3 regions of the Pseudomonas sp. RGM 3321 genome follow, and region 2 is predicted to be linked to each of the others. Evidence: riboswitches for the same ligand, from Rfam matches in the RefSeq annotation. Region 2 holds a riboswitch; each other region holds the start of a gene.
The links. Region 2 has a riboswitch for cobalamin ahead of RGM3321_RS17775 (CbtB-domain containing protein). Riboswitches for the same ligand answer to the same signal wherever they lie in the genome.
Positions count from the first base shown of each region.

Region 1 (10,596 bases), on a different contig from region 2:
GGCGTTTTTGCCTCTGGGCGCCCCAGTCGCTCCAGGCACATATCGTTCCTCACGCTCCGCGTGGGAATGCCTGTCGTGACGCTCCGCGTCACAATTCTGCGCCGCGCCGCCTGCTCTATAGTTAAGCCGTGCTTTCAAAAGCCCAAGTCTGGCGTAACATTTGTCTCACCCTGCAATTCCCCCAATAAGTCCGTACTCATGAACATCACTATTACTGAGGTACACCCCTCCGAGATCCCGCACACCGTCGATTTCGTCATGCGTGCACGTGCCGGGATCTTTCCCTTGCTCGACACCGTCACCGTTCCGCCCGATCTGGCCGGTTTCGAGCAGGTTTACCTTAATGGCAAGGACGGCAAGTTTCTGATCGCCCGTTGCGAAGGGCAGATCATCGCTGCGGTGGGCTATCTGCCTTATGACCATCGTTTTGCGCAGCTCAACCATATTGGCCGCAGAACCGTGGAGATCGTACGCCTGTTCGTCACGCCGGAGTTTCGCGGCGACGGGCTGGCCAGCCGCTTGTGCCAGGCGCTTTGGGCGCATGCCGAAGCTGGTGGGATAGAGGTGCTTTATCTGCACACCCATCCTTTTCTGCCGGGTGCGATCCGTTTCTGGGAGAAACAGGGCTTTGCCGTGACCGATGTGGAGAGCGATCCGGTGTGGAACACGACCCACATGGAGCGCGTGCTTTAAGAGGTTTTTTTCAGAAGACGCAAGGGGCTGGCAGGGCGCCAACCCCCCCCTCATACGTATCAGCGTGTAGAACGCTGACGCGCAGTCTTGAGCAGGTCTTCCGGGGTAATGTGGCCGACCACCGATTTAGCCGCAGCGCTGCCGGGCAACGGTAGGTCGAGAATGTGACCTTTCATTTTGCCGATCACGTGCATTTCGCAAGGTTTGCAATCGAATTTCAGGGTCAGCACTTCATCACCCTGCACCAGTTGCATGGGCGCGACCTTGGTGCGCACGCCCGTCACGCCTTTGGCCTGTTTCGGGCACAGGTTGAACGAAAAACGCAGGCAGTGTTTGGTGATCATCACTGGCACTTCACCGGTTTCTTCGTGGGCCTCGTAGGCCGCGTCGATCAACTGTACGCCGTGGCGATGGTAGAAATCGCGGGCCTTCTGGTTGTAGACGTTGGCCAGAAACGACAAATGCGACTCCGGGTAAACCGGCGGCGGGGTGGTTTCGGCCTTGCGGCCACCGCGCGGATGCGCCTTGATGCGCGCTTCGGTCAGCGCCTCGATGGCATCGCGGCGCAGGGTCTTGAGCTGCGAGTTGGGCACGAAGAACGCCTGCGGCGCGTCGAGCCTGACATCCTGAGCATGGTAGATCGTGGTGCCCAGCTGAGTGAGCAGGTCACGCAGTTGATCCAGCGCCTGCCCGGGCTTGTTGGCTGCGCCGAACGGACCGTCAAGGTTTACCGCGACGCTCACACCTTCTTCACTGATGGCTTCCAGGCGCAGGTGGTCTTCACGAAGGGTGACCTGCCACTGAATGCCGATGCGGCGCTCGGCCGAGGTCTTGAGCAGCGCCTGCTGCCAGTTGTGGTCCAGGTTGCGATTCAATGGATGGTTGGGACGCACACGGGAAAGGGCCGCAGGCATCTCATTGGGTTCTACACGGTAGCGCCAGCGCTTCTGGCCGTCCTCTTCGAACTCGCCTTTAAGCTCGGCGATATTGGCACGGAAGCCCACCACTTCACGCTTGATCTGCACGTTGAGACCGTCACCGTTGGACAGCGGCTCATGGGTCACAGCGATCAGGTCACGCTTGCCGAGTTTTTCGACGGTGCCGACTGCCAGACCGGTAAACGTCGGCGTATCGAACGCACCAATGTCGATCTTGCGGTCACTGACGAAATAATCGGTGCTGCCGCGGTGAAAGGTCTTCTCCGGGTCTGGCACGAAGAAGTGTGCGGTACGGCCGCTGGAAGCGCGTGCCAGGTCCGGACGGTCTTCGAGAATCTCGTCCAGACGCTGGCGGTAATAGGCGGTTATATTTTTGACGTAGCCTGCGTCCTTGTAGCGACCTTCGATCTTGAACGAGCGCACGCCTGCGTCCACCAGATCGCGCAGGTTGGCGCTCTGGTTGTTGTCTTTCATCGACAACAGATGCTTTTCGAAGGCGACGACGCGGCCCTGATCATCCTTGAGTGTGTAGGGCAGGCGGCAAGCCTGCGAGCAGTCGCCGCGGTTGGCGCTACGGCCGTTTTGCGCGTGGGAAATATTGCACTGCCCGGAGAACGCCACGCACAGCGCGCCATGAATGAAAAACTCGATAGCGGCATCGGTTTCACGGGCGATGTCACGAATTTCCTGCAGGTTCAGCTCGCGGGCCAGCACCAGTTGCGAGAAACCGGCCTGATCGAGGAACTTCGCCCGGCCCAGGGTGCGGATGTCGGTCTGGGTGCTGGCATGCAGCTCGATGGGCGGAATGTCCAGCTCCATGACCCCGAGGTCCTGCACGATCAACGCGTCCACGCCTGCGTCGTAGAGCTGGTGAATCAGCTTGCGGGCTGGTTCCAGTTCGTCGTCATGCAGGATGGTGTTGATCGTGGTGAAGATCCGCGCGTGATAGCGATGAGCGAATTTGACCAGCTCGGCAATGTCGCTGACCTCGTTGCAGGCGTTGTGTCGCGCACCAAAGCTCGGCCCGCCGATGTACACCGCATCGGCGCCATGCAGGATGGCTTCACGGGCGATGGTTACATCCCGCGCAGGGCTGAGCAATTCCAGGTGGTGCTTGGGTAACGACATGGCAACGGGATCCTGCGGCGGGCAAAGCGCGCATTGTAGTGCCACAGGCCGCGCGGTGCACCTGTTGAAGCATGCGCCAGGTGACCGGCTGACCATCGGCGTGTCTTCAGTGAGAGCGCAAACGCAGGATTTTCGCGCCGTCGAACGGGTCGGTCAGCCAGTGCGCCACAACGCCGAAGGTGCTCAGCAGGCGTTCCGGGGTCAGCACCTCGACCGGCGCACCCAGTGCGACCAGCCGGCCTTTCTCCATGACCGCCACGCGGTCGCAATCCAGCGCCTGATTCAGATCGTGCAGGGCTATCACAGTGGTTACCGGCAAGGCCCTGACCAAGCCGAGGATGGTCAGTTGGTGCTGGATATCCAGATGATTGGTCGGTTCGTCCAGCAGAAGGATCCTGGGTCGTTGCGCCAGCGCCCTGGCGATGTGCACGCGCTGCCGCTCGCCGCCGGACAGGGTGTGCCAGGCACGTTTCTGCATGTGCAGCATGTCCACATCCTGCAAAGCCTGACGAACGATTGCGTCATCGTTGGTACTCCACGGCTCGAGTGCCGACAGCCACGGCGTGCGGCCCAGTTCGACGGCATCCCGTACAGTCACGGCGTCGCTGGTTTCTGCCTGTTGTTCGACCACTGCCAGCAGGCGCGCTACATCTCTGCGGCTCATTGACTCGAGTGGCTGCCCGCCCAGCCTGACGCTGCCGCTGACCGGCTTCTGAATACCGGCCAATAGTTTCAGCAGGGTGGATTTGCCCGACCCGTTAGGGCCGACCACGGCCAGCGTTTCTCCCGCTGCAATGCTCAGGTCGACCTCGCGCAGCAGCGCAGTACCGCGTACCGAATAACCCAGACCGGAGCAACCGAGCACCGCTGCGTTGACCTGCTGAGGAAACGCGTTCATCGAGTGCTATTGCCCCGGATAAGTATCAAAGCGAAGACCGGTGCGCCGATCAGGGCGGTAATGACGCCAATCGGCAGCGCCTGCCCCTTGATCAGCGTGCGCGAGAGGATGTCGGCAGCGATCAGGAACAGTGCGCCGCTCAATGCACTCAACGGCACCAGCCGTGCGTGGCGCACACCGACCAGCATACGCACCGCGTGCGGGATCACCAGCCCGACAAAACCGATGGAGCCAACGATCGACACCATCACTGCGGTGACCAGGGCTGCGGTCGCGATCAGGATGATCTGCACGCGCCGTACGGCAATCCCCAGTGACGCCGCCGAGTCGCTGCCGAAGGTGAACGCGTCCAGCGCTCGCCGGTGCCAGAGGCACACCAGCAGACCGACCAGCACCGTCGGCACTGCCAGCCAGACAGAGTGCCAGCGCACACCGCTGAGATTGCCCAGCAACCAGAACATGATGCCGCGTGCCTGCTCCGAGCTTGCGGATTTGGTGATCAGAAATGATGTCAGGGCATTGAACAGCTGTGAACCGGCGATCCCGGCCAGAATGATCTGCCCGGCTGCAGTGGTGCCTCGCGACGAGTGCGCTAGCAGAGCGACCAGCGAAAACGCCGCCACGGCGCCGACAAAAGCGCCTGCCGACATCGAAATGGCCCCTGCACCAAAGCCCAGAATGGCGACCAGCACCGCGCCGGTCGAGGCCCCGGCGGAAATTCCCAGCAGATACGGGTCTGCCAGCGGATTGCGCAACAAGGATTGCAGCACCACGCCACAGATCGCCAGCCCGGCCCCGCAGGCTGCCGCGACAATCGCGCGGGTCAGCCGGTAGTTCCAGACAATGCCCTCATCGATAGGGTCGAGCACGTAGCTGGCTGCCCAGAGTTTGTTGGCCAGCACCTGAAAAACCACCGGCAGGCTGATCGAGGTTTCGCCAATCGCCGCACCGATCATGATCGCCAGTACCAGCACTGCCGAGACCCAGAGCACATGGCCCAACGCTACTGGTAATCTCATTGTGCCGCGTTGAAACGGTTGGCGGCGTCAGCCAGTTCCTCGAACCCGGTGAACAGGCGCAGACCGGCCTGCATGCCCTCGGCGTCGATGATCACGATCCGCTCATGCTTGACTGCGTCCATGTTGCGCGTCACCGGATCGCTCTTGAGAAATTCGATTTTCTTCAGGTAGTCGTCGGCCGGGAAGCGGCGGCGGTCCATGCGCGCAATCACCAGAATGCTTGGGTTGGCCTTGGCAATGCTTTCCCAGCCCACGGTCGGCCATTCCTCGTCGGACTGGACGATATTGCGCATGCCCAGGCTGTTGAGCATGAAATCCGGGATGCCTTTGCGGCCTGCCACGAAAGGATCGCTGGCAAGATCCGAACTGGAAAACCAGAACAGCGCCGAGACGTCGTTCGCCTTGTTCTGTTTGACATTGGCAATCGCGGCGCTCAGGCGGGCCTTGAGGTCGGCGACCAGCGTGTCACCGCGGTCCTGTACATCGAAAATCTGCGCCAGTTGCTCGATGCTCTTGTAGATGGTTTCGATGCGGAACGGCTCCAGGCGTGTGCCGTCGGCACCGACCAGATTGTTTTTGCCTTCGCAATCGGACGGCAGAATGTAAGTGGGTATTTTCAGGTCATGGAACTGTTCGCGTGTGCCGACCACGCCCTGTTTGCCAACCATCCACTCCAGCTGCACCGTCACCAGTTCCGGACGTTTGCCGATCACCGCCTCAAAGCTTGGGTCGTTGTCGGCCAGACGTTCTACCTTGTCGTTCTGCGCCTTGAAGCGTGGCAAAACGTTGTTGAACCACAGCGACGTGCCCACCAGCCGGTCGCCCAGGCCCAGTTCGTAGAGTATTTCAGTACCGGCCTGACCAATGGTCACTGCCTTGGTCGGTGCATACGCGAACGTCAGGGTCGAACCACAGTTTTCAAGGGTCAGCGGATACTGAGTGGGGGCGGCGAGGGTTATGGTGGACAGCGTCAGGCTGGCGGCAAGTGCGGCAAGGCGGGGCAGCGACATGAAATGCGGTCTCCGTTGGAACAGGTGCCAAGGCGCAATGCACATCAGGAAACACATCCCCGGCAAGTGACCGGGCACAACGGAAAATGCCGCCGCGTGCGGATGTCCTTCCCGGACACCCCGCCGGTTAGTGGGTTGAAGCAGGTCGGCAGGTCTCCTGACTGGCATGTCATCGCCGGGCTCCGGCCTTCCCGGAGCTGAATCCAGTGGCAGTCATGGAGCAGGCTCGATGCCTACAGTTGCGGGGGCAGTTTCGTTTTGGCCTTGTGCAGACAAAGCGTACGAATTCCCTGTTAGTTCCTCTCGGAAACCGACGGGCGGCATGGTAAACGATAAGCGTTTTAGTGGCTAATCCTTTGCGCGCAGGCGCAGCAGACTGTTGATCAGATGCAGGCGCATCGCGGCTCGGGCGGCATCACGGTCCTGATGGACAATGGCGTCAAAGATGGTCTCCTGTTCACGTTGCTGGATGCCCGGATCGTCCTCTGCGTGCAACGACGCGATATTGCCAAAGCCGCTGCGGGTACGAGGCAGGATGCTGCTGCCGAGCTGGCTCATCACATCGGTAAAAAAGCTGTTGGCGGTACACAGTGATATCTGCCGGTGAAACTCGAAATCGGCCTTCATGGTGTCGTGTCCCAGGCGCGCGCAGCGATGCAACTCATCGAGTGCCTGACGGATGGCATCCAGTTGCTCGGGCGTGCGGCGTAGAGCAGCGAGCGCGGCAGATTCCGGCTCGATGCTCAGGCGCAGCTCGATGATGGATACCGCGTCTGCGGGTGTACCGATTGGCGGTTCAACCTGCTGGAAATTACCTGGCTGCGCTGCATCGACCACGAAGGTGCCGATGCCATGCCGGGTTTCGACCAGACCTTCGGCTTGCAGACGCGACATCGCTTCACGAACCACGGTGCGGCTGACCCCGGTTTCACGGATGATCACCTGTTCGGTAGGAAGCTTTTCACCGCTCTGGATCTCGCCTTCGCGAATTCTGCGCGAAAACTCGGCGACCAGTTGCTGGGTTAGGCTGGAGCGACGGCCTTTTGATGCGGAAGGTTGTTCCATGGCGGGTGATCAGGTCCGTGTCGGGTGGCTGAGTATAACCGTACTCAAGGCGTGTTTTGTGTGGGGATCGCAGCCTATACTCGCGTATCGGACAGAACTGAGGCTGCAATGTCGGACAACGCACTTTCCTCGCAAAAGAACCATCGACGCCTGGCAGAAACCCTGGTCGACCGCTTCGCCCAGCGCATGCGAGACGGTGTGCTGGTGCGCGGCGAGAAACTGCCTTCCGAGATCCACATCATGGAAGCCGAGGGTGTCAGCCGCACGGTGGTGCGCGATGCGCTGTCGCGGATGCAGGCCGCGGGGCTGGTGGAAACCCGGCATGGCGTCGGCACCTTTGTTCTCGATATGCCACCGCCTGAAGGTTTTTCGGTAGGGCCTGCGACCATCGCCACCTTGTCCGATGTGCTGAACCTGCTGGAGTTTCGCTTGAGCCTGGAAGTCGAGGCGGCAGGGCTGGCTGCGCAACGACGCAGCCCTGAAGCGTTGCTTGAGCTCAAGCGGGCGTTCGATGCGCTGCTCGAAGGTCCGCAGAAATCCGGAACCACCATCAATGCCGATTTTCAATTTCACCTCAAGATCGCCAAGGCGTCAGGCAATGCGTACCTGATCGATATCATGAAGCATCTGGGCACCAAGCTGATTCCCCGCACGCGGATGAACTCGGCCTACACAGGGCAGAGCGATCGCAACGCCTACCTGACCGGAATCAACACCGAACACCGGCAAATCTACAACGCCATCGCCGAAGGCAACGTCGACGCAGCGCGCTCGGCGATGTATCTGCACCTCAACGGCAGCCGCATGCGCCTGCGCCGCACTCAGGCGCTGTACAGCGACTGAGCGATTGCGGAGTTTCTGCCAGACACCTCTCGTTCCTCACGCTCCAGCGTAGGAATGCCTTGGATGACGCTCCGCGTCACAAACCTGCGCTGCACCACATGCTCGAAAGAGGACGCAGAGCGTCCAGAACGGCATGCGACGCGGAGCGTCGGCACGATAGTGAGATTATCGTTCATCATGCTCCAGTGGGGATGCGCTACAGGAAGTTGTACTGCACGCCCACGCGCAATCTCAGCTGGCGCTTGTCATCTTCGGAATCCACCTTGATGTCGCCGACTTCAAAGAACGGCACCCAGTGCTTGTCCCATTTGTATTTGAAGGCCGCGTTCTGTTCGTAGTCGGTCTTGCCGTTGTCGTAGCGGATGTAATCGGCGTCGAAGTAGGTGAACTGATACTCGTACGCCCAGGGGCCTTTGCTGGCGTAGTTGACCCAGACGTCGTAACGATTGATCGACTGATCATCCATCTGGTTGTCAGGCATTTCATGGTTGACCTTGTCCCTGTCCAGCTTGATCGAGTCGTAGCGGTAACGGCCTGACACGCTCAACTGATCGTTTACTTTGTAACCCAGTTTCAGGCCCATTTTATAGGCCGTCGATTTCTCGATGCTTTCCAGCGCAAACGAAGGCGTCAGCAGCCATTTGTCGTCGAGCCGGTATTGATAGCTGACAGTCAATTCGTGGCCGTTGCCGACGGTGTTGTCGAACGCTACGTCCTGGCGGTCGCCTGCGGTCTTGTATTTGAGCTCGCCTTCGAAGCCCCAGCCGCTGTCCAGCCGGCTGCCGAATTTGACCCGGTCAGCATGCATGCGGGTGCTTTCTGCATATTGGTGACGGTAGTTGATGTACGCGCTGTCGGCATGCGCCCAGGCGCCGGGGAACAGAGCAGTCAGAGAGATCAGTGCGAGTGATTTTTTCATTTTTTTATTCTTGTTTGATGGCTGTTTTGGGTGTGTTGAGGCAAATCGCAGGCAGCCGGATCCCTTGGCCGAGAGGGCCGGGGATCACAGTGTCGGCAGGGTTACGGGTTCAGCGGTCGTGAGCCCGGCGGCGGGTCATCCCGTCGGACGCAGGTCCATGTCGCGGCTGGCCTGAATCAGCAGTCGCGAATACTCGTGCCGAGCCTGGTTGTTGATCAACTGGCTGCTGTCGAGGGTTTCCAGCACCTGGCCTTGCTGCATGACCGCAACCCGGTCACACAAGTGCGCCACTACGCCGAGGTCGTGGGTCACCATGAGGTAAGTCAGGCCTTGCTGATGACGCAAGTCGGCCAGCAGGTTGAGAATTTCGGCCTGCACTGAAACGTCCAGTGCCGAGGTGGGTTCGTCGAGCAGCAGCACACGTGGTTCTAGAATCAGCGCCCTTGCAATAGCGACACGCTGGCGCTGGCCGCCGGACAGCTGATGCGGGTAACGGAAACGAAAGCTCTCGTTGAGGCCGACCTTGTTCAGCACTTCACAGACGCGACGGTCACGGTCACCGATCCGGTGAATGCTCAATGGCTCCTTGAGTGCCGCGTCGATGGTGTGGCGCGGGTGCAGTGAGGCATAGGGGTCCTGAAACACCATCTGCACGGTGCGGTAGTGACTGGCATCGAGCTTGCATTGTACGGTCTGGCCGGCCACGCTCAGTGCGCCGCTCCAGTGATGATATTGTCCTGCCAGGCAGCGCAGTACGGTGGTCTTGCCCGAGCCGGACTCGCCGACCAGGCCGAACGACTGGCCTCGCTCGACCTGCAGGTTGACGTCACGCAGCACCTGATTCAGCGCTGGGCCAGCGCCGAAGCTCAGGTTCAGTGAATCGACTGTGATCATTGCCATGGGAGCATTCTCAGTGAGTGAGCCAAAGGGGATCGCGTTGCAGAACCGGCAGGCTGGCACGCGGGTGATCCAGGCTGGGCAGGGCGGCCAACAGGCCTCGAGTGTAGGGATGACGCGCCTGATCCAGCTCGCTGGCGTTAAGCGATTCCACCACCCGCCCGGCGTACATCACCAGCACCCGGTCGCAAAAGTGACGGACCATGTTCAGGTCGTGGCTGATAAAGATAAGGCCCAGATCGCGCTCGCTGACCAGCTCTTCCAGCACGTTGAGCACCTGACGGCGCACCGACACATCCAGTGCGGAAGTCGGCTCGTCGGCGATGATCACTTGCGGGTCGGTGATCACCATCATCGCGATCATGATCCGCTGGCCCATACCGCCCGAAACTTCATGGGGATACAGTTCGTAGACTCGCGCCGGTTCGCGGATGTGCACCTTGGCGAGCATGTCCAGCGTGCGTTCGCGGGCCTCCTTTTTCGAGACCCTGTGATGTGCCAGATAGGCTTCGGCGATCTGTTCGCCTACCTTGATCACCGGGTTCAGCGAGTATTTCGGGTCCTGCATGATCATCGACATGCGCCGCCCGCGAATGCTCTGCATCTGTTTTTCGCTGCATTCAAGTAAATCGATATCGCCGAAACGCAGGGTTTTCGCCGTGACCCTGGCCGTTGCCGGATGCAGACGCAGCAGGCTGCGACCGACCGTGGACTTGCCCGATCCCGATTCGCCAACAATCGCCAGCTTTTCCCGTCCAAGGCTGAATGACACGTCGCGAACGGCTGCCGTGACCTTACCCGCATGACTGAACTCGACGCGTAAATCTTCTACTGCAAGCTTTATCTGTGGCATGGCTGTGTGTGACATGGTGTTAGCCCCTTTTATTATTGTTCGATGCGTGTCATTCGCTGCGTGGGTCAAGTACATCGCGCAATCCGTCGCCCAACAGGTTGAACGCCAGACTGACCAGCATGATGGTTGCGCCGGGTGCCGCCACCAGCCACCAGCTTTCCAGCATGTAACGACGGCCGCTGGAGATCATCGCGCCCCATTCCGGCAGCGGCGCCTGTGCGCCGAGGCCGAGAAAGCCCAGTGCAGCGGCGGTAAGAATGATGCTGGCCATGTTCATGGTCAGGCGGATAATCACCGAAGACAGGCACATCGGAATGATGTGACGGCCGATCA
Region 1 covers NZ_JALHBH010000097.1:22,053-32,648, forward strand. Annotated here, with positions in the region: gene RGM3321_RS06640 (GNAT family N-acetyltransferase) at 199-693, shown strand; gene RGM3321_RS06645 (U32 family peptidase) at 753-2,759, opposite strand; gene RGM3321_RS06650 (ABC transporter ATP-binding protein) at 2,866-3,657, opposite strand; gene RGM3321_RS06655 (iron chelate uptake ABC transporter family permease subunit) at 3,654-4,676, opposite strand; gene RGM3321_RS06660 (ABC transporter substrate-binding protein) at 4,673-5,686, opposite strand; cobalamin riboswitch at 5,816-6,016, opposite strand; gene RGM3321_RS06665 (FadR/GntR family transcriptional regulator) at 6,035-6,751, opposite strand; gene RGM3321_RS06670 (FadR/GntR family transcriptional regulator) at 6,860-7,594, shown strand; gene RGM3321_RS06675 (oligogalacturonate-specific porin KdgM family protein) at 7,791-8,513, opposite strand; gene RGM3321_RS06680 (ABC transporter ATP-binding protein) at 8,649-9,413, opposite strand; gene RGM3321_RS06685 (ABC transporter ATP-binding protein) at 9,424-10,263, opposite strand; gene RGM3321_RS06690 (ABC transporter permease) at 10,313-10,596, opposite strand, start outside.
Region 1: another riboswitch for cobalamin. It lies ahead of RGM3321_RS06660 (ABC transporter substrate-binding protein); the one in region 2 lies ahead of RGM3321_RS17775 (CbtB-domain containing protein).

Region 2 (10,596 bases):
CCGGCACGCATAGCCCCTTGTCTGCCAGCGGCCAGTCGACCAGGACGGGGAACGGCATCCGCCCCCTGTGCGATGCGAGGGCGGATGCCTAAGGCTTTTTTGGCCAGCTCGGCACTTCGCGGCGTGCGCCGGTAGTGACGGCTTGGCCGGGCAATTCGCCCCAGCTGCCCTGCCCGCTTTCAGGGTCGGCCTGCCTGCCGGACGATTCGGGCGGCGGCGCTTCCGGGTTTTGTGGCGGCGGAACCGGCTCGCGCCGCCGATGACGCAAGGCAAACTCGGCGACCGCTTCGATGTCCTGTTCTTCGATCCGACCAGCACCACGCCACGCCGCATGGGCGCGCGCGGCGCGCAGCCAGACCAGATCGGCGCGCATACCGTCGACACCCGCAGCGAAGCAGCGCTCGGTGATCATTGCCAATGACTGGTCATCCAGCTCGATACCGGCAAGCAGTTGACGCGCCTGCTCACAACGATGCTTCAAGGCGTCCTGCTGAGCTTGCCATTGCTGGCAAAACATTACTGGATCGCTGTCGAAATCCAGACGGCGACGGATGATCTGACTGCGCTCGGCAGGCAGGGTCTGGCCACTCAACGCGACATTCAGGCCAAAGCGATCCAGCAACTGCGGGCGCAATTCGCCTTCTTCCGGGTTCATGGTGCCGATCAGTACGAAGCGCGCTGCATGGCGATGGGAAATACCATCGCGCTCGACCATATTGACGCCGCTGGCCGCAACGTCCAGCAACGGGTCGACCAGATGGTCGGCGAGCAGATTGACCTCATCGACATACAGCACGCCACCGTCGGCCTTGGCCAACACGCCCGGAGAGAAGCGCGCCCGGCCTTCGCTCAACGCGGCGTCCAGATCCAGCGTGCCGACCAGACGCTCTTCGGTAGCGCCTAGCGGCAAGGTGACGAACTGACCACTGGCCAGCACATCGGCCAGCCCCCGCGCCAGCGTCGATTTGGCCATGCCCCGAGGCCCTTCGATCAATACGCCGCCGATACGCGGGTCGATGGCGGTCAGGCACAATGCCAGCTTCAGGTCATCGGCGCCGACCACGGCAGCCAGCGGGAAATGTGGAGTTTCGGTGATGTTCGGGTCAGGCAAGGTCATCAGTTCTCTTCTATGTCCAGGAGCAGGTCTTCCAGCGCCTGCTGATACTCGCCCGGCTCCTGCCAGAGCCCACGCTGCTGGGCTTCGAGCATGCGCTCGGTCATGTCGCGCAAGGCATCGGGATTGTGCTCGGCGAGGAAGTCGCGAGTGGCCGGGTCAAGTAGATAGGCGTCGGCCAGCAGCGCGTACTGGTGATCATCGATCAGTTCGGTCGTCGCGTCGAAGGCAAACAGGAAATCCACGGTCGCGGCCATCTCGAATGCACCTTTGTACCCATGACGTCTGGCCCCGTCGATCCATTTCGGATTCGCCGCGCGCGAGCGTATCACTCGGTTCAGCTCTTCCTTCAAAGTGCGGATTTTCGGCAGGTCCGGCTGGCTGTGATCGCCATGGTAACTGGCGGTCCTCTGCCCGCTGAGGGTTTCCGAAGCCGCGAGCATGCCGCCTTGAAACTGGTAATAATCGTTTGAATCAAGCAGGTCGTGTTCGCGATTGTCCTGATTCTGCAGCACGGCCTGTACCTGAGACAGACGCTGGGCAAAGCGCTGACGCGCAGGCGTGCCTTCATCGGCAGCGCCATAGGCGTAGCCGCCCCAGTTCAGGTAAACCTCGGCAAGGTCCTCACGGCTCTGCCACAGACGGCCGTCGATTGCGCCCTGCACGCCAGCACCATAGGCACCGGGCTTGGCCCCGAATATCCGCCAGCCCGCCTGACGTGCCGCTTCGTCTTCGCTCAACCCTTCTGCGATAAAACCTTGTCGTTCTTCTCGCACCCGGGCCGCCAGCGGGTTCAGGTCGTCCGGCTCGTCCAGCGCGGCAACTGCCTGCACCGCAGCGTCGAACAGCTTGATAAGGTTGGCGAAGGCATCACGGAAAAAGCCCGACACCCGCAATGTCACGTCTACCCGCGGGCGGTCCAGCAGGCTGACCGGCAGAATCTCGAAATCATCGACCCGCTGGCTGCCCGTCGCCCAGACCGGACGCACACCCATCAGCGCCATCGCCTGAGCGATATCGTCACCACCGGTGCGCATGGTCGCCGTGCCCCAGACCGACAACCCCAACTGACGCAGATGGTCGCCATGGTCCTGAAGGTGCCTTTCCAGCAACAGGCTGGCGGACTGGAAACCGATACGCCAAGCCGTGGTAGTCGGCAGATTGCGGACATCCACAGTAAAGAAGTTGCGACCGGTGGGCAGCACATCCAGACGCCCCCGACTCGGCGCACCGCTGGGGCCTGCCGGAACGAAGCGGCCGCTCAGTGCATCGAGCATGCCCTGCATTTCGCCGGGGCCACAAGCGTCCAGACGCGGCGCGACCACTTCACGCAGGCTGTCGAGAATCAGTGCCAGATCATCGTCAACCGGCAAGTCGTGCAGCGCTTCGTCCTGAGTCACGCGTTCGATGAGCGCAGCGGCGTAAAGCTCAAGCCGTTCACGCGCATCACCGGCAGTGCGCCACGGGTCACTGCTGACCGCTAACAACGCAGCGGGACGCGCGCCGGTCCAGGGTTCGGCCAGTTCGCAATCCAGCGGGTCGAAATCCAGACCGAACGCTTTACTCAGCGCCCGTAACAGACTCGACTGCGCGCCGCGCCCGTCGCCGCGCGGGATGCGCAGCAGGGCCAGCAAGGTGTCGGTACGCAGACGGTCTTGTGGTGACTGACCGAAGATGTGCAGGCCATCGCGAATCTGCGACTCTTTCAGGTCACACAGGTAAGTGTCCAGACGCGGCAGCCAGAGCGCCGCATCGGCGTCGCTGTCGAGGTTTTCGCCCAGGGCCAGCTCGCGATCTATATGGGTTTCACGGACCAGTTCGAGAATGTCCCGTTGCAACTCGCGCGCGCGGCGCGGATCAAGCAGTTGCGCCTCATAGAACTCGTCGGCGAGCAGTTCCAGATTGCGCAGCGGACCATAGGTTTCCGCGCGGGTCAGGGGCGGCATCAAGTGATCGATGATCACCGCCTGGGTACGCCGCTTGGCCTGTGCGCCCTCGCCCGGATCATTGACGATGAATGGATAGATGTTCGGCATGGCACCCAGTACGGCGTCCGGCCAGCAGGTTCGGGAAAGGCCGACGCCCTTGCCCGGTAGCCACTCAAGGTTGCCGTGTTTGCCGACATGCACCACCGCATGCGCTCCGTACGTCTTGCGCAGCCAGAAGTAAAACGCCAGATAACCGTGGGGCGGAACCAGATCCGGGTCGTGGTACACCGCGCTGGGGTCGACCTGATAGCCACGCGCAGGCTGAATGCCAACGAAGGTCAGGCCAAAGCGCAGACCGGCAATCATCATCCTGCCACTGCGAAACATCGGATCGCTGTCCGGCGCGCCCCAGCGGGCATTCACGGCATCACGGTTCTCCTGCGGCAGCTCGTTGAACGCCGCCAGGTATTCCTCCAGTGCCATGCTTTGCTGGCAGGGCCGCAGATCAATGCTGTCCAGATCATTGGTCACACCACCCAGCAGTTGCTGGATAAGCTCGGTGCCGCTGTCCGGCAATTGTGCCAGCGGATAACCCTCGGCCTGCATGGCGCGCAGGATGTTCAGCGCCGCAGCAGGCGTGTCGAGCCCTACACCGTTGCCGATCCGCCCGTCGCGGGTCGGATAGTTGGCCAGGATCAACGCCACACGCTTATCGGCGTTGGGCAGCCGCGCCAGTTCGATCCAGCGCCGCGCCAGTTGCGCGACAAAATCCATCCTGTCCGGCTGGGCGCGGTAACACACCACGTCCGACTGGCTGCGCTCGCTGCGCCAGGCCAGATCCTTGAAACTGACTGGCCGACTGATGATTCGCCCGTCCAGCTCCGGCAAGGCAATGTGCATCGCCAGATCGCGCGCACCAAGGCCCTGTTCGCTGGCCTGCCATGCAGGTTCGTTGTCCTGCGCGCAGATCGCCTGAATGACCGGCACGTTGCGCCGAAACGGGCGCAGATGCGGCGCTTCCGGGCTCGACTGGGCAAAGCCGGTGGTGTTGAGGATCAGTTCGGTTTCAGCCTCGTCCAGCCAGTCCTCTACCTGAGTGAAACAGCCCGGCTCCTTGAGGCTGGCCACGGCTATGGGCAGCGGGTTGATGCCCATAGCCTGTAAGCGCACACAGAACTCGTCGATAAAACCGGTATTGGCGGCCTGCAAGTGCGAGCGATAGAACAGCAGCGCCGCAACGGGCTGCCCCGCAACCCAGTCGGCTTGCCAATCGGTGAGCTGCGCGCTTGCCAGTCGAGGGTGGTAAATGGCTGTACGTGGCAACGGTTGGGGCTCGGTCCAGGAATAGTCCCGGTCCAGCCAACGACTGGCCATGCAACGATACATTTCCAGCGCATTCTGCAAGCCGCCCTGACGCAGAAACTGCCAGAGCCGGTCGCGTTCTGCGGCAGGCACCGTGCTCAGATCGCTCAGCTCAGGATCGGGACGATCATCACCGGGCACCAGAATGACCTGAACCCCGCGTGCCGCGAGCTCCATCAGCCGCTCGACGCCGTAACGCCAGTAACCGATGCCGCCGTGCAGGGAAATCAGAATGACCTTTGCGTGACGCAGCACCTCATCGACATACAAGTCGACAGAGGCGTGATTCTGTACCTGCATCGGGTTGGCCAGACGCAGGCTCGGGTAGTCGTCAGGAAGCTGGCGGGCAGCTTCGGCCAGCAGCGCCAGGCTGGAGTCTCCGCTACAGAGAATTACCAGCTCGGCCGGGGTCTGGCCCAGATCGGCAATGCTGTCGTCGGGTACGAAACCGCCGGGCTGGGTTCTCAGTAAATGCATGGGGTTAGCCAACAACCGCAGCGTTGAGCTGCGCTTGCAGGGCCACGGCGTCCAGCTCCTGACCAATCAGCACCAGATGCGTGGCACGCTCTTCATCGGCGCGCCAGGCGCGGTCGAAGTGTTTGTCGAAACGCGTGCCCACACCCTGGATCAGCAGGCGCATCGGCTTGCCGGGAATGGCCGCGAAGCCCTTCACCCGCAGAATGCCGTGCTGCACGACCAGTTGATTCAGTGCGTCGAGCAGCACCTTTTCATCGGCCTGAGGCAATTTCAGGGAAATCGAATCGAAAGCATCGTGATCGTGGTCATCATGATCGTCATCGTCGTGATGATCATGATGGGTCTTGCGACCATCGATGTGCAGCTCGGACTCGGCGCCAACACCCAGCAGTACGCTGATCGGCAGACGACCGCTGCTGGCTTCAATCACCTTGACGGCTGGCGGCAGTTCTTCGGCAACTTCGGCACGCACCGCTGCCAGACCTTCGGCGTCGATCATGTCGGCCTTGTTAAGGATCACCAGATCGGCGCTGGCCAGTTGATCAGCGAACAGCTCGTGCAAAGGCGATTCATGGTCCAGATTCGGGTCGAGTTTGCGCTGCGCATCGACCTGATCCGGGAACGCAGCAAACGTACCGGCCAGTACTGCCGGGCTGTCGACGACAGTGATCACCGCATCGACTGTGCAGGCGTTGCGAATTTCCGGCCACTGAAAAGCCTGAACCAGCGGCTTGGGCAATGCCAGCCCGGAGGTTTCGATCAGGATGTGGTCCAGGTCGCCACGACGAGCGACCAGCTCGCGCATGACCGGAAAGAATTCTTCCTGCACCGTGCAGCACAGGCAACCGTTGGCCAACTCATATACCCGGCCGTTGGCCTCTTCTTCGGTGCAACCGATGGTGCACTGCTTGAGGATTTCTCCGTCGATGCCCAGCTCACCGAATTCATTGACGATGACCGCGATGCGCCGCCCTTCGGCGTTGTCGAGCATATGTCGCAATAGGGTGGTTTTGCCCGAGCCGAGGAAGCCGGTGACGATGGTGACGGGAAGCTTGGCCAGTGTTTTCATCAGGTGCCCTTTGGCAATGCGGCGGGCAAACAGGACGAGAACCGCGTGTCTGGCACACGGATCGGATCGCCACCGGATCACCCCGCCCGGTTGTAGTGATAATTCGCAGGCCTTTTGGTCAGCCCGGTTCGAGGCAGGTCTCCTGGCTCACGGCGGCATGTGGCAGGCAATGAATACCATGCCGACACGCATTCATTGCGCCTTCCCGCCGCAGCAGTGGCTGTGCAATGAACCTCACCGTTTACAGTTGCGGGGGCAGCTGCGGCGTGTACCGCATTCCCGTCTTAGCTCCATGTGTAACGCTTTACGCATGGAGAACCTCGAACCGGCAAGGCTACGCAGTGACCGCAGACAGGTCAATCGTTCAGATTGACGATCCCCCGCTGCCCATGCTCTCCTGTACGCCTTGTTTCGGGTGCCCCTCACGGGGTGAAACGGGAAACCGGTGCGCTCACGCTGTCGAGCAAGTCCGGTGCTGCCCCCGCAACGGTAAGCGAGAGAAGGTCTGATCCACTGTGCCACGGCATGGGAAGGTGACCTTGCAGGCCTTGAACGTACGACGTTTGAGCCCCTCGCGAGCCCGGAGACCGGCCCGACATCGTTGCAATGACAAACCCGCGGTGGGCGGGCGCAGTTGAAACCTCTGGCGTCTGCCGGCAGGTTCCTTCGCGCGTGGCCCGCTTGCCAATCATCAAGAGGGATCGCCATGTCAACCATCAGCAGCAGCCACGCCGCCGCCGCCAGCTCCACCCGCACTCAACGCCTGACAGCCGCCATCAGCGCTGCGCTGCTGGGTGCCTGTCTGGTGTACTTCGCCGGTTTCTCGCACATCGCGGCCGTACACAACGCCGCACACGATACCCGTCACAGCGCTGCCTTTCCTTGCCATTAAGGACTCCACAATGTTCAAGCGAATCGCACAAACTGCCGGGTTCACGGGCCTGCTTGCGGCCCTGTTGCTGACCGTGCTGCAAAGCTTCTGGGTGGTGCCACTGATCCAGCAGGCCGAAACCTACGAGAACGCATCTGCCGAACAGGTCCATGAACATGCAGACGGCGCGGCTGCCGAGCACAGTCATGCGCATGACGAAGCTGCCTGGGAACCTGAAAACGGCTGGCAACGTGTGCTGTCCACCACGGGCGGCAATCTGGTGGTCGCGGTAGGCTTCGCCCTGATGCTTGCCGGGCTTTACACCCTGCGCGCGCCGGGCCGCACGGTGCAAGGCGTATGGTGGGGGCTGGCCGGTTTCGCGGTTTTTGTGCTGGCACCCACGCTTGGCCTGCCACCTGAATTGCCAGGCACCGCTGCCGCCGAACTGAGTCAGCGTCAGGCCTGGTGGATAGGTACGGCCGCATCGACTGCCGCCGGGCTGGCCTTGCTGGTGTTTGGTCAGAACTGGCTGCTCAAAGTGCTGGGCGTGGCGATTCTGGTCGTTCCTCACGTTATCGGCGCACCACAGCCGCTGGTCCATGAGAGCCTGGCACCCGAAGCTCTGGAATCGCAATTCATGCTTGCCTCGCTGCTAACCAACGCGCTGTTCTGGGTCGCGATGGGGCTGATCAGTGCCTGGCTGTTCCGCAGAAACGATGCCGACCTGCACCAGGCCTGATTCTCCGACCGTTCAGCCCGGCTCGTCACTGGTGGCCGGGCTGGGCTGTCGGCGCGGTTGCTCTGCAGCGACGTTGCGCGAGCTGATCGAGAACAGCCTTCGCGTGATCGACCTGGAGATTGCCAGCGTCACTGCGCTGGCATGTATCGATCTGAAAGACCAGGAACCGGGCCTGCTTGAACTGGCCGGGCAACTGGCAGTGCCGCTGGTGTTCTTCAACGCAGCGCAACTGGTCGCGTGGGAGCTGTACCTCACCCATCGTTCTGCGCAGGTCTTCCAGACTACGGGCTGTCACGGTGTCGCCGAAGGTTCGGCACTGGCGCTGGCCGCGCAACTGGGAGACGGCACCGCCACCCTGCTGATCGAAAGGCAGAAAAGCGCCCACGCCACATTTGCCTTGGCAATAAGTCCTGCACACAGCGGATAATCTCTCCGCGCTCATCCATTCCGGAGAATTCATTGACTGTCTATTTCATCGGTGCCGGCCCTGGCGATCCCGAGCTGATCACCGTCAAGGGGCAACGCCTGATTCGCACATGCCCGGTCATTATCTATGCAGGCTCACTGGTGCCGCTCGCAGTGCTGGAGGGTCATCAGGCCGTGCAGGTGACCAACAGCGCCGAGCTGCATCTGGAGCAGATCATCGAACTGATAAAGGCCGCGCATGCGCAGGGCCTGGACGTTGCTCGCGTGCATTCCGGCGACCCTGGCCTGTATGGCGCCATCGGCGAGCAGATCCGCCATCTGCGGGAACTGAATATTCCATTCGAAATCATTCCCGGCGTCACCGCGACCGCTGCCTGCGCTGCGCTGCTGGGCGTCGAGCTGACCCTGCCGGATGTTTCGCAAAGCGTGATTCTGACTCGCTATGCCGACAAGACCTCAATGCCCAGCGGCGAGGAACTGGCCAGTCTGGCCAGCCACCGGGCAACCATGGCGATTCATCTGGGGGTGAACAACCTGCAGCGGATTGTCGACGAGCTTGTTCCGCATTACGGAGCCGATTGCCCGATTGCCGTGGTGCACCGTGCCAGTTGGCCAGATCAGGACTGGGCAGTTGGCACACTGGCGGATATTCACGACAAAGTGCAGTGCAAAGGCTTTCGCCGCACTGCATTGATTCTGGTCGGACGTGTGCTTGCCGCTGACACGTTCAGCGAGTCATCGCTGTACCGCGCCAGGCATGCACACCTGTTCAGACCGAGCTGATATTGGCGAAGGCGGTACTCCGGGCGCAGAACACAGCAGATCTGCCCCGGTCGCTGCGATCAGGAGATGCGAAGTATCTCCCCGTCAGGCAGCTGCCTCGTACAACTTCGGTGCAACCACCTCGCCGCTTTCCAGACTCTTGCGCAGAATGTCGGCCTGCAATGCAGCCGCTTTCATGGTGCTCTCCTTGATATAGCCATAGCCACGAATTCGCTCCGGCAGACGTGCCAGGCTCAAAGCGGTATGGCGGTTCTGCGCTTGCAGGTGCTGAAGAATCAGCTCGATGTCACGCACGTAACCTTCAATCAACTCCTTCTCCTGTTTGCGCTCAAGGCTGTGGCCAAACGGATCGAGCGCTGTGCCACGGAGGAATTTGAACTTCGCCAGCAGGTTGAAGGCGCGCAGCATCCAGGGGCCGAAACTGCGTTTGCGCGGCAGGCCGTTGTGCGGATCGCGTTTTGCCAGCCATGACGGTGCCAAGTGGAATTCCAGTCGATAATCGCCTTCGAACTGCGCTTCCAGCTGGCGGGTGAACTCGCCGTTGCTGTACAGCCGCGCTACTTCGTACTCGTCCTTATAGGCCAGCAATTTGAAGTAGTTGAACGCAACCGCCTCAGAGAGCATCGGCTGCTGACCGGGGAACGCCCGTGATTCGGTATCGCGCACACGTTGCACCAGCTCCACATAGCGCTTGGCATAGGCGCCACTCTGATACGCCTTCAAGGTTTCGACATTGCTCTGAATACGCTGATCAAGGTCCATTGGCTGCGGCTCGCTGACCTTCTGCTGCGGATTGACGAAGGCTTCGACCGCCGCAGGATCATGGGCGGTACGACGACCCCAGAGAAACGCCTGCTGATTGAGATTGACCGCCACCCCGTTGAGTTCGATCGCCTTTTCGATGGCGGCCGAGGTCAACGGAATCAGGCCCAGCTGAAACGCGTAACCGAGCATGAACAGGTTACTGGCGATGCTGTCACCCATCAGCCGGGTGGCCAGCGATGTGGCTTCGACAAAGTGGGTCTTCGCAGCGCCCACCGCCTCGATGATGGTCTGCTTCATGGCCTCGGCCGGAAATACGGCATCCGGGTTGCGCGTGAACTCGGCGGTCGGCGTTTGCTGGCTGTTGACCACTGCGTGGGAAATCTTGCTGTCGAGCTTGGCGATTGCATCCGGACCGGCAGCCACCAGTAAGTCACAGCCGAGCAGCAGGTGCGCCTCGCCGGCTGCGATACGCACCGCGAACAAGTCCTGTTGGCGCGCTGCAATACGGATATGGCTGACCACCGGGCCGAATTTCTGTGCCAAACCGGCCTGATCCAGCACGCTGCAGCCCTTGCCTTCCAGATTAGCGGCATAACCCAGCATTGCACCGACGGTGGTCACGCCTGTGCCGCCAACCCCCGGCAACAGAATATTGAACGGCCGCTCCAGCGACGGCAGTGCAGGTTCAGGCAAGCGAGCGAACGCCTCGACCTGCTTGGGCACCGCAGGCTTGCGCAGCTTGCCGCCATGCACCGTGACGAAGCTTGGGCAGAAACCTTCGACGCAGCTGAAATCCTTGTTGCAGGCGCTCTGATCGATTTCGCGCTTGCGGCCCTGCGCCGTTTCCTTGGGCAGCACGGACAGGCAACCGGATTTGACCCCGCAGTCGCCGCAGCCCTCACATACGGCCGGGTTGATCAACGCACGCTTTTCCAGATCCGGCATGGTGCCGCGTTTGCGGCGGCGACGCTTTTCAGTCGCACAGGTCTGGTCGTAGATGATCACCGACACACCTTTGAACTCACGCAGCTCGCGCTGCACGCTGTCCAGATCACGCCGATG
Region 2 covers NZ_JALHBH010000114.1:92,427-103,022, forward strand. Annotated here, with positions in the region: gene RGM3321_RS17755 (VWA domain-containing protein) at 1-11, opposite strand, end outside; gene RGM3321_RS17760 (AAA family ATPase) at 89-1,117, opposite strand; gene cobN (cobaltochelatase subunit CobN) at 1,117-4,881, opposite strand; gene cobW (cobalamin biosynthesis protein CobW) at 4,886-5,950, opposite strand; cobalamin riboswitch at 6,065-6,288, opposite strand; cobalamin riboswitch at 6,347-6,561, shown strand; gene RGM3321_RS17775 (CbtB-domain containing protein) at 6,657-6,842, shown strand; gene RGM3321_RS17780 (CbtA family protein) at 6,853-7,560, shown strand; gene RGM3321_RS17785 (cobalamin biosynthesis protein) at 7,538-7,987, shown strand; gene cobM (precorrin-4 C(11)-methyltransferase) at 8,020-8,769, shown strand; gene RGM3321_RS17795 (indolepyruvate ferredoxin oxidoreductase family protein) at 8,854-10,596, opposite strand, start outside.

Region 3 (10,596 bases), on a different contig from region 2:
CGAGCAGCGCCCCGGCGGTGTCGCCCGTGCTACCGCCCAGACGGCGCATCATTATGTGCCGCAACCACAAGAAACACGCCGCACAGACCAGCAGCGCCGCTACGCCTGACCAACCGGCCAGCAGCACACACGCTAGCGCACTGGCCAACAACGCCTTACGCGCGGGGCCATGCGGCAGATGATCTGCAAGAGCCTGCCCCAGTCCGCCGGAACGCACGTAAGGTGTGCCCAGAAAAAGCCCAAGCATGGCCGCGCGTCCGATCAGCGGCGCTAACAGCAGCCCGATACTGCTGTGACTTTCGATCAGCGCAAGAATCGCTGCAAACTTGAGCAGCAGTACCAGCACCAGCGTGACAACGGCAATAGGCCCGCTACGCGGGTCCTTCATGATCTGCAAGGTGCGTTCGCGATCACCAAAACCGCCCAGCCAGGCGTCGGCACTGTCGGCCAGACCGTCCAGATGCAGGCCGCCACTAAGCAGCACCCAGACACTGAGCACCAGCGCGGCATGCAGCATGAGCGGCGTACCATTGAGTAGCGCACTGAAACCCAGCAGCAGCGTGCCGAATACCACTCCTACCAGTGGGTAGAACAATAACGAACGCCCAAGCTCTTCCGGGCGCGGCATGCCGGGCAGACGAATCGGCAGGCTGCCGAGAAATTGCAGGGCGATCCAGAACGGCAGCATCTCAGACCTCCGTGAGTACGCCATCAGCGGCGACCTGAATCGACAGCAGTGCACCATGGCCGACCACTACCTGCAACAATTGCTCACGCGGTAGACCACGCGCCTGCGCCAGCAGCAGGCGCATCACACCGCCGTGACTGACCAGCAACACGCGCTCACCGGCATACGCCTGATGCAGACGCTCCACGGCATTCAGTACCCGTGTCGAAAAGTCGCTCACAGGCTCCCCATTGGGCGGCGTGAAGGCGTAGGGATCAGCCCAGAACAGGCCCAAGCCTTCGGCATCGGTCTCCATGAGCTGCGCAGGGCTGTGGCCCTCCCAGTCGCCGAAGTGTAGCTCCTGCAAACCCGGCTCCAGTTGCATGGGCAGCGACAGGCGCTGCGCCAGCTCTTCGGAAAAACGTGCACAGCGCTGCAAGGGCGAGCTGACAATCCGTTCCCAGGGACCGCCATCGGTCACCGCCGCACGCATCTGCTGCCAGCCGAGTTCGGTCAGAGCATCGTCGAGACTGCCGCGCAGACCACCTCCCAGTTCTGTTTCGCCATGGCGCAGCAAGTCCAGACGCAAGGTCATGCGGGGCGATCCGCCACTGCCGCTTCGGCAAACGTTGCCATGCCGTTGTGCAGCTCGCAGGCCAGACGCACCAGCGGCACCGCCAGCGCTGCGCCACTGCCCTCGCCCAGACGCAAGCCAAGGTCGAGCAATGGTTCGGCCTGTAGCGTTTCCAGCAAGTGCCGGTGGCCCGGTTCGGCGCCACGGTGGCCGAACAACAGCCAGTTGCGGCAAGACGGATTCAGACGCACCGCCACCAGCGCGGCCACGCTGCAAATGAAACCGTCGACCAGCGCCACGATGCCTTCCTGCGCACAGGCCAGATAAGCGCCGGTCAGCGCGGCAATCTCGAAACCACCCAGGCAGAACAGGCTGTGTAGCGGGTCGCCGGCCTGCTCGGCATGCAGCGCCAGTGCGCGCTCGATGACACGGGTCTTGTGCTCGATACCTTCAGCGTTCAACCCGGTGCCGGGCCCGACCAGCAACGGCGCGGCACATTCCAGTACCGAGCAGGCGACGGCGCTGGCCGCCGTGGTATTACCGATGCCCATCTCGCCACCGATGAACAGCTCGGTGCCGACTGCCTTGGCGCGCAACACGCTGTCGCGCCCGGCCTGCAGAGCAGCAAGCCCCTGTTCAGCGCTCATGGCTGGCCCGTGGGCGAAATTGGCGGTGCCCGCGCCGATACGCAAATGACGCACGCCTGGCAAATCCAGAGGCGACACGGTACCCAGATCCACCACGTCCAGCTGCGCCGAGAGCTGGCGCGCCAGCACGCTGATCGCTGCGCCGCCGTTGACGAAGTTATGCAGCATCTGGCCAGTGACTTCCTGTGGATAGGCCGATACACCTTCGGCCACCACACCATGATCGCCGGCAAAGATCGCGATCCACAGCTTGTCGGCAGCCGGACGCTCGCGCCCTTGCAGGCCGGCGAGCTGCACCGCCAGCCGCTCCAGTTGCGCCAGCGAACCCGCAGGCTTGGTCAACTGTTGCTGACGGGCCAGTGCCGCCTCGCGCATTGGTACATCGATAGCCTGTGCGGGCTTGAGCCACCAGGAATTACTCATAGCGCGGTTCCTTTCAAAGTCAGGGGCAAGCCGGCAACGGTCAACACGACACGCTGGCAACGCTCGGCCAGCGCTTGATGCAACAGACCGGCTTCGTCGACATAGCGGCGCGTCAGTTCACCCAGGGGCACGACGCCAAGCCCGGTTTCGTTACTGACAAAAATGATTTCGCCCGGCAAACCGGCCAGGCTGTCGAGCAGGGCTTCTCGCTCCTGAAGCAGACGCTCGGGGTCGTCGAGCATCAACAGGTTAGTGAGCCACAGGGTCAGGCAATCGACCAGCAGGCAGCGGTCTGGCCCAGCATTTTCGTGCAGCACCCGCGCCAGCTCGAGCGGTTCTTCGACCAGCCCCCAGTGCTCGGGACGACGGGCGCGATGGCTGGCCACGCGCTGGTTCATTTCGCCATCGAGAGGCTGGCTGGTGGCAATGTAGATCACCTTCAGCGCTGAGTCGGCGGCCAGTTTCTCAGCCAGTCGACTCTTGCCGGAACGTGCGCCGCCAAGGATTAGTTGCAGCATTTCAGTTTGCCTCCAGGCCACACAGTTCGCGAAGCAATGGGCCGTCCAGGTGCTTTTCCACCAGGTCCGCCAGACGCTCAATGTCGCGCTCGCGCAGGGCGTGATAGTCCACCGACTGAACGTTTTCAAGCCCCGCCCAGCGCAACAAGGCGCTGCAGGCGGCGGGCGCTTCGAACAGGCCATGCAGGTAAGTCCCCAGAATCTGTCCGTCGGCACTTTGCGCGCCATCGCAACGCCCATCGTCCAGTTGAACGACAGCCCGTTCCAGCGCCACCCCTGTTGTCACACCGGCATGAATCTCGTAACCGCTGACCTCGGCGTCTTCCAGGGTCAGACGGCCGCGTACGTTGCGCAGTTGTTTTTCCGCCTCCAGCACCGTGCTCATCGCCAGCAGACCAAGACCAGGACTTGAACCGGCTGCACCTTCCAGCCCCAGCGGGTCGTGCACCTGCTCGCCGAGCATTTGCAGGCCGCCGCATATACCCAGCAGCTTGCCGCCGTAACGCAAATGCCGCTCGATGGCGATGCGCCAGCCGTTGCTGCGCAGGTACTTCAGGTCGCTGCGTACGCTTTTCGAGCCGGGCAGAATGATCAGGTCAGCATGAGGAATGTCCTGACCGGGGCCGACGAATTGCAGGTTGACCTGGGGATGCAGGCGCAACGGGTCGAAATCGGTGTGATTGCTGATGCGCGGCAGCACTGGCACCACCACGTTCAGGACCTGCTCGACCTTGTCGGTCTGGCGCTGATCGAGACCGTCTTCGGCCTCCAGGTGCAGATCCATTACGTAAGGCAACACGCCAACCACCGGTTTGCCGGTTCGCGCCTCCAGCCAGTCCAGGCCCGGTTGCAGCAAGGCGATGTCGCCGCGAAAACGGTTGATGATGAACCCCTTGACCCGCGCCTGTTCGCTGGGCGACAGCAACTCCAGCGTGCCGACCAGATGGGCAAAGACCCCGCCGCGATTGATGTCGGCAATCAACAGCACCGGGCAGTCGACCGCCTCGGCAAAGCCCATGTTGGCGATATCGTTGGCGCGCAGGTTGATCTCGGCCGGAGACCCCGCGCCTTCGACCATAATCACCGGATAGCTCAGGCCCAGCCGTCGATGCGACTCCAGCACCGCCTGCATGGCAATCTCTTTATAGCCGTGGTAAGCCACCGCGTTCATGGTGGTGACGGCGCGACCGTGAATGATCACCTGCGCACCTGTATCACTGTTGGGCTTGAGCAGCACCGGGTTCATGTCGGTGTGCGGCTCCAGAAAGCACGCCTGCGCCTGCACGGCCTGAGCGCGGCCGATCTCGCCGCCGTCTGCCGTCACCGCGCTGTTGAGCGCCATGTTCTGCGGTTTGAATGGCACCACCTTGACGCCCTGTCGGGTCAGCCAGCGGCACAGCGCCGTCACCAGTGTGCTTTTGCCGGCGTCGGAGGTGGTGCCTTGTACCATCAGCGTGGTCATGGGTATTCCTTGCGGTATTCAAGCAGGACAGTGTGCAGGCGCAGCCAGTCGGCCTCGTCGCGGGGCAGACCGAAGCGCAGACTGGCGGACTCGGGTGTGCCACCCTGAAACAGACGCAACAATACGCCACGTCGCGCACAGAACTCATAGAGCGTTTGCGCTTCAGGGGTCATCCGCCACTGAAACAGCGCACAGCCACCCTGCGGGCTCAGACCGTACTGGTCGAGCGAGGCCACCAGACGCTCGCGAGCCTGCTCGCTGCGTTCACGCTGACGGGCCTGCCCTTCCTGATCATTGAGGCACACCTGACCGATAATCCGTGTTGGCCCGCTAACCGACCAAGGGCCGATTTCCTGCGCCAGCATCCTCAGCAATACCGGTTCGGCCATGACAAAACCGAGCCTGACACCGGCCAGGCCAAAAAACTTGCCGAACGAGCGCAGCACAATTAGCCCGGTGCGCCACGTCTCGGCAGCCAGGCTCAGGCCCGGCGTGTTATCCATGAAAGCTTCATCGACGACCAGCCAGCCACCGCGCTCGGCCAGTCGCGCATGCCATTCCAGCAGGCGCTCGGCGCTCAGGTGCAGACCGGTTGGATTGTTCGGGTTGACCACCACCAGCACATCAAGAGTGTCGAGAAAGTATTCGACCTCCTGCTCGCTGACCTCACGGACCACGAAGCCGTTCTTGCGCCATGCGTGTGCATGCTCGGCGTAGCATGGCGACAGCACGCCAACCCGACCTCCGCTGCGTACCCGCGGCAACGCTTGAATTGCGGCCTGCGAGCCGGACACCGGCAATAAGCGAGGCACGCCGTAATAACGGCACGCCGCTGCTTCCAGGCCATCATCGGTCTCGGGCAACCGCGCCCAGGCGTGCATCGGGATCTGCGGTATAGGCCACGACCAGGGTGCAATGCCCGTGGACAGGTCCAGCCAGTCGGCCAGTTCGATACCGTAATGCTGCGCTGCGGCGCGCAACCGACCGCCGTGCTCAAGCATAGAATTCAGCTACCACGCAAATGACCAGCAACCATAACCAGACGCCGCGCTGCACCAGTTGCCAGCCGCGATCAATGGAGTCTGCATCGGCAGGCGCACCTTCACCCAGCTGCGGACGCTGATGCAACTCGCCGTGATAGATCGCCGCCCCGCCCAGTTCGACACCCAGCGCGCCTGCGCCAGCGGCCATCACCGGACCGGCGTTGGGGCTGTCCCAGGTTGGCCCTTGGGTACGCCAGCAGCGCAGCGCCAGCCGGGTCTTGCCCAGCAACGCGTAAGTCAACGCCACAAGGCGTGCAGGAAGGTAATTGAGCACATCGTCGATCTTCGCCGCAGCCCAGCCGAAACGCTCGAAGCGCTCGTTACGGTAGCCCCACATGGCGTCCAGCGTGTTGCTCAGCCGGTACAGCACCACGCCGGGCGCACCGGCCACGACAAACCAGAACAGCGCGGCGAACACCGCATCACTGCCGTTCTCCAGCACTGATTCGGTCGCCGCGCGAGCCACTTCGGTGGCATCCAGTTCGCTGGTCTGGCGACTGACCAGATAACCGACCCGCTGGCGCGCCTCGACCAGATCGTCACTGCGCAGCGCTTGCGCCACCGGCTGAACATGCTCGCCCAGGCTGCGCATGCCCAGTGCGCAATACAGCGCCAGAACCTCGACCAGCCAGCCAATACCGGGCAACCAGCTCAGTAGCGTGGCCAACAGCGTCAACGGCACGACGGTGATAACCCAGGCGGTAACGCCATGACTGCGCCAGCCACGGCCACCGCTGTTGAAACGCTGCTCGACCCGACTGGCAAAGCGTCCGAACGCCACCAGCGGATGCCATCGTTTCGGTTCACCGAGCAACGCGTCCAGCGCCACACCGGCGACGCTCAACAGCGCCACACTCATTGACTCACTCCCCATTGATTCTCATACAGCAACTCATGCAGCGGACGCGTCTGCGCCCAGCCTTCCATGACCAGCATGGGCGCAGGATAAAATTCCTTGACCGGCCCCAGACAGATGATCGCCAATGGCTTGGCCCCGTCGGGCATGCCCAGCAGTTCGGCCAGAGCCTCCGGGTCGAACAGCGACACCCAGCCCATACCAAGCCCCTCGGCACGCGACGCCAGCCACAGATTCTGGATGGCGCAGGACAACGAGGCCATGTCCATTTCCGGCAAGGTGCGGCGGCCGAAAATATGCTGTTCACGCCCTTCCATCAGTGCGGCGACCAGCACCTCTGCGCAGTCATTGATCCCTTCGACCTTGAGCTTCATGAACTCGTCGGTGCGCTCGCCCAGTGCCTGAGCAGTGCGGATACGTTCTTCTTCTACCTGCGCCTGCATTTTTCCGCGCAACACCGGATCGCTGATGCGAATGAAGCGCCACGGCTGCATCAGCCCGACACTGGGTGCCTGGTGTGCGGCTTCCAGCAAGCGCGCCAGCAACTCGGGGGCCACCGTGCCGCCGACGAAGTGGCGCATGTCGCGACGCTCGGCGATGGCCCGGTACACCGCAGCCCGCTCTTCAGGGCTGAACGCTTGTTCGGTCATGGTTTGAACAGCGCCGCAATCGCCTGAGGGCAGGAAGGGAAATAGAAATGCACGTAGGACGCGGTCAGACGACCCAGGCGATAGACTGCCTCTGCGCCACGCCCGCCGTTGGGGCTGACGCCACGGGCAATCGGCTGTAACTCGGTGCTGGTCAGCGAATGGTGATACGTGTGGCCATGCAGCGTGCCCTCGGGCAGCTCAACCGCTTGCAAGGCCAGCGCCGCCAGACGCTTCTGCATGACCGCCTCACCGGACAGCAAGCCGACCAGTTCGGCGCGCACGCCCTCTACATCGGTCAGGGCTTCGAGTAAATAAAGCATGCCGCCGCACTCGGCCAGAATCGGCTTGCCAGCAATATGGTGCGCCCTGATCGACGCCTGCATCGTCAGGTTTTCCGCCAGCGCAACGTGGTGCAGCTCCGGGTAGCCACCCGGCAGGTACAGGCTGTCGGCGTCGGGAAGCTCGCGGTCATGGATCGGCGAGAAGAAACTCAGCTCAGCGCCCATGTTCCTCAGCAGGTCCAGGCTCGCGCCGTACAGAAAGGCAAAGGCCTCGTCGCGGGCAATGGCGATGCGCACACCTCTGAGTAAAGGCTCGACCTGAACCGGGTCAGGCGCGGTGAAGGTTACGGCTGGCGGCAAGGCCACTTCGCAGGTACTGGCCAGCGCGGCGGCAGCCATGTCCAGCCGCACGTCCAGATCGTTGAGTTCGCTGGCCTGAACCAGTCCCAGATGGCGGCTGGGCAATTCGAAACCGACTTCCCGGGACAGTGCGCCATACCAGCGCAGGCCCTCGGTCAGGCTGTTTTCCAGCAACTGCGCGTGTCGTACCGTGCCAACCCGGTTGGCCAGCACGCCGGCAAACGGTAGATCAGGCTGATAACGCGCCAGCCCGAGCGCCAGCGCGCCAAACGTCTGCGCCATCGCCGTGCCGTCGATCACCCCCAACACCGGTACGCCAAAGTGGCGGGCCAGATCAGCGCTGGACGGTGTACCGTCGAACAGCCCCATGACGCCTTCGATCAGGATCAGGTCTGCCTCATCTGCGGCTTCCCACAACAGGCGACGGCTTTCGTCGGCACCAACCATCCACATGTCCAGCTGGTAGACCGGTGCGCCGCTGGCCCGCTCGAGAATCATCGGGTCGAGAAAATCCGGGCCGCACTTGAACACTCGGACTCTGCGCCCTTGATTGCGGTGCAAACGCGCCAGTGCAGCGGTCACCGTGGTTTTGCCTTGCCCGGAGGCAGGCGCAGCGATCAATACCGCCGGACAATCACGCGGGGCTCTCATTGCGATGCGCTCAATAATGAAGGGTTCACAGCTCGATACCTTTCTGCGCACGAATACCGGCCTGAAACGCGTGCTTGACCACGCCGATCTCGGAAACCGTATCAGCCAGGTCGATCAATTCGGGTTTGGCACCGCGGCCGGTCACCAGCACATGCTGCATCGGCGGGCGGGCCTGCAAATCACTCAGCACCTGTTCAAGGTCGAGGTAGCCATGTTTGAGAGCGATGTTCAGTTCGTCGAGCACCACCAGACCAATGGCCGGATCGCGAAGCATTTCCTGAGACACGGCCCAGGCGGCCTCAGCGGCGGCGATGTCACGCTGGCGATCCTGGGTTTCCCAGGTGAAGCCCTCGCCCATCACGTGATAGCGCACCTGCTCGGGGAAACGGCGGAAAAACATTTCTTCGCCAGTGCTGTTGCGGCCCTTGATGAACTGCACCACGCCGCACTGCATGTCGTGGCCCATGGCCCTGGCAAGCATGCCGAATGCCGAGCTGCTCTTGCCCTTGCCGTTGCCGGTCAAGACCAGCAGCAGGCCGCACTCGTTGGGTGAGCTGGCAATGCGCTCGTCCATCACGGCTTTCTTGCGCAGCATGCGCGCCAGATGGCGTTCGTCGCGTTCGGGGGATTCGTTCATCCGGGTTCTCCGCTCGTGGCAGTCGACAACAGACGGAAGGACAGCACTGGACAGCACGGCAACGCCCTGCACAGAGCACCACCCTCCGTGATGCCATTGAGTGGTTCAGGCCGGTCTCCGGGCTCATGAGCGGGTTACCCCGGCTGCGCGCCTTCCCATGTCGAAACACAGTGGCGTCAGGCACAGCCTTGACTCATTTACCGTTGCGGGGGCAGCGCCGGGATCGGATCTGTCAACCCACACCGGCTTCCCTGTTTCACCCTGCCAATCGAGGATTGCAGAGCACCTGAAACAAACCGCGAAGGGTAGAGTGTTGGGCTGGGAGCGTCAATCGACACCGTCGCCGCGGAACGTGATTGAACCTAGCGGGTTGGCGGTGCCTCTATCAATTATCGGACCACGCCCTTGTTTATGGAGATTCACCATGTTCAGACTCAGACCCCACTACGCAGTGTTGCTTCTGGTTGCCGGTGGCCTTGCTGCCTGCGGCGAGTCTTCGACCCTGCAAGTCTCGGATGGAACAGGCCCCTCGCCCAAACTGCCGGAGCCCAACAAGACGCTCATCCCGACCGTCAACATCGCCCCTGCCATCGGCTGGGAAAAAGGCGCCAAACCGGTGGCCGCACCCGGCACTCAGGTGGCGGCCTTCGCTGAAGGCCTCGACCACCCGCGCTGGCTGTATGTATTACCCAATGGCGACGTGCTGGTGGCGGAAACCAATTCGCCGGCCAAACCGGATGATTCCAAGGGTATTCGCGGCTGGGTAATGGAAAAAGTCATGGGCCGCGCCGGTGCGGGCGTGCCAAGCGCCAACCGCATTACTCTGCTGCGCGACGTGGACAAGGACGGCGTCGCGGAGACCCGCACGGTTTTCCTGCAAAACCTCAATTCTCCGTTTGGCATGACCCTGGTGGGCAACAAGCTGTATGTCGCCGACACCGACCGCCTGATCAGCTTCCCCTATGAAGCGGGCCAGACCTCGATCAGCGCGCAAGCGACCAAGGTCGTCGACCTGCCGGGCGGTACGCTCAATCACCACTGGACCAAGAACGTCATCGCCAGCAAGGATGGCAGCAAGCTGTACGTAACCGTGGGCTCCAACAGCAACGTGGCCGAGAACGGCATGGACAAGGAAGAAGGTCGTGCAGCCATCTGGGAAGTGGACGCTGCCACCGGCAACCACCGCATTTTCGCCTCTGGCCTGCGCAACCCCAACGGCATGGACTGGGAGCCCAAAACCGGCAAACTGTGGACGGCAGTCAACGAGCGAGATGAAATCGGCAGCGACCTGGTGCCTGACTACGTGACCTCGGTGCAGGATGGCGCTTTCTACGGCTGGCCCTACAGCTATTACGGCCAGCACGTCGACGAGCGCGTCAAGCCACAGAACCCGGCACTGGTCGCCAAGGCGATTGCCCCGGATTACGCAGTCGGTCCGCACACCGCTTCGCTGGGCCTGGTGTTCGCCGACGGCAAGACACTGGCTGCACCGTTCAACGAAGGCTTGTTCATTGGCCAGCACGGCTCCTGGAACCGCAAACCGCACAGCGGCTACAAGGTGGTGTTCATTCCATTCAGCGGCGGCAAACCCAACGGCACCCCGGTCGATGTGTTGACCGGCTTCCTCAACAAGGATGAAAAAGCCATGGGTCGCCCGGTTGGCGTGGTCAATGACCAGCGCGGCGGATTGCTGGTGGCCGACGACGTCGGCAACAAGATCTGGCGCGTGACATCCGCCAAGGCTGCTCAGTAACGCCGAGCCTAGAGGTTTGACGCAGAGCGTTGCACGATAGTTGAGATCATCGTTCCCTACGCTCCAACACTCGG
Region 3 covers NZ_JALHBH010000103.1:41,375-51,970, reverse strand. Annotated here, with positions in the region: gene RGM3321_RS09830 (adenosylcobinamide-GDP ribazoletransferase) at 1-688, opposite strand, end outside; gene cobC (alpha-ribazole phosphatase family protein) at 690-1,262, opposite strand; gene cobT (nicotinate-nucleotide--dimethylbenzimidazole phosphoribosyltransferase) at 1,259-2,311, opposite strand; gene cobU (bifunctional adenosylcobinamide kinase/adenosylcobinamide-phosphate guanylyltransferase) at 2,308-2,829, opposite strand; gene RGM3321_RS09810 (cobyric acid synthase) at 2,831-4,291, opposite strand; gene cobD (threonine-phosphate decarboxylase CobD) at 4,288-5,292, opposite strand; gene cbiB (adenosylcobinamide-phosphate synthase CbiB) at 5,285-6,193, opposite strand; gene bluB (5,6-dimethylbenzimidazole synthase) at 6,190-6,840, opposite strand; gene RGM3321_RS09790 (cobyrinate a,c-diamide synthase) at 6,837-8,132, opposite strand; gene cobO (cob(I)yrinic acid a,c-diamide adenosyltransferase) at 8,158-8,769, opposite strand; cobalamin riboswitch at 8,860-9,074, opposite strand; gene RGM3321_RS09780 (sorbosone dehydrogenase family protein) at 9,194-10,522, shown strand.
Region 3: another riboswitch for cobalamin. It lies ahead of cobO (cob(I)yrinic acid a,c-diamide adenosyltransferase); the one in region 2 lies ahead of RGM3321_RS17775 (CbtB-domain containing protein).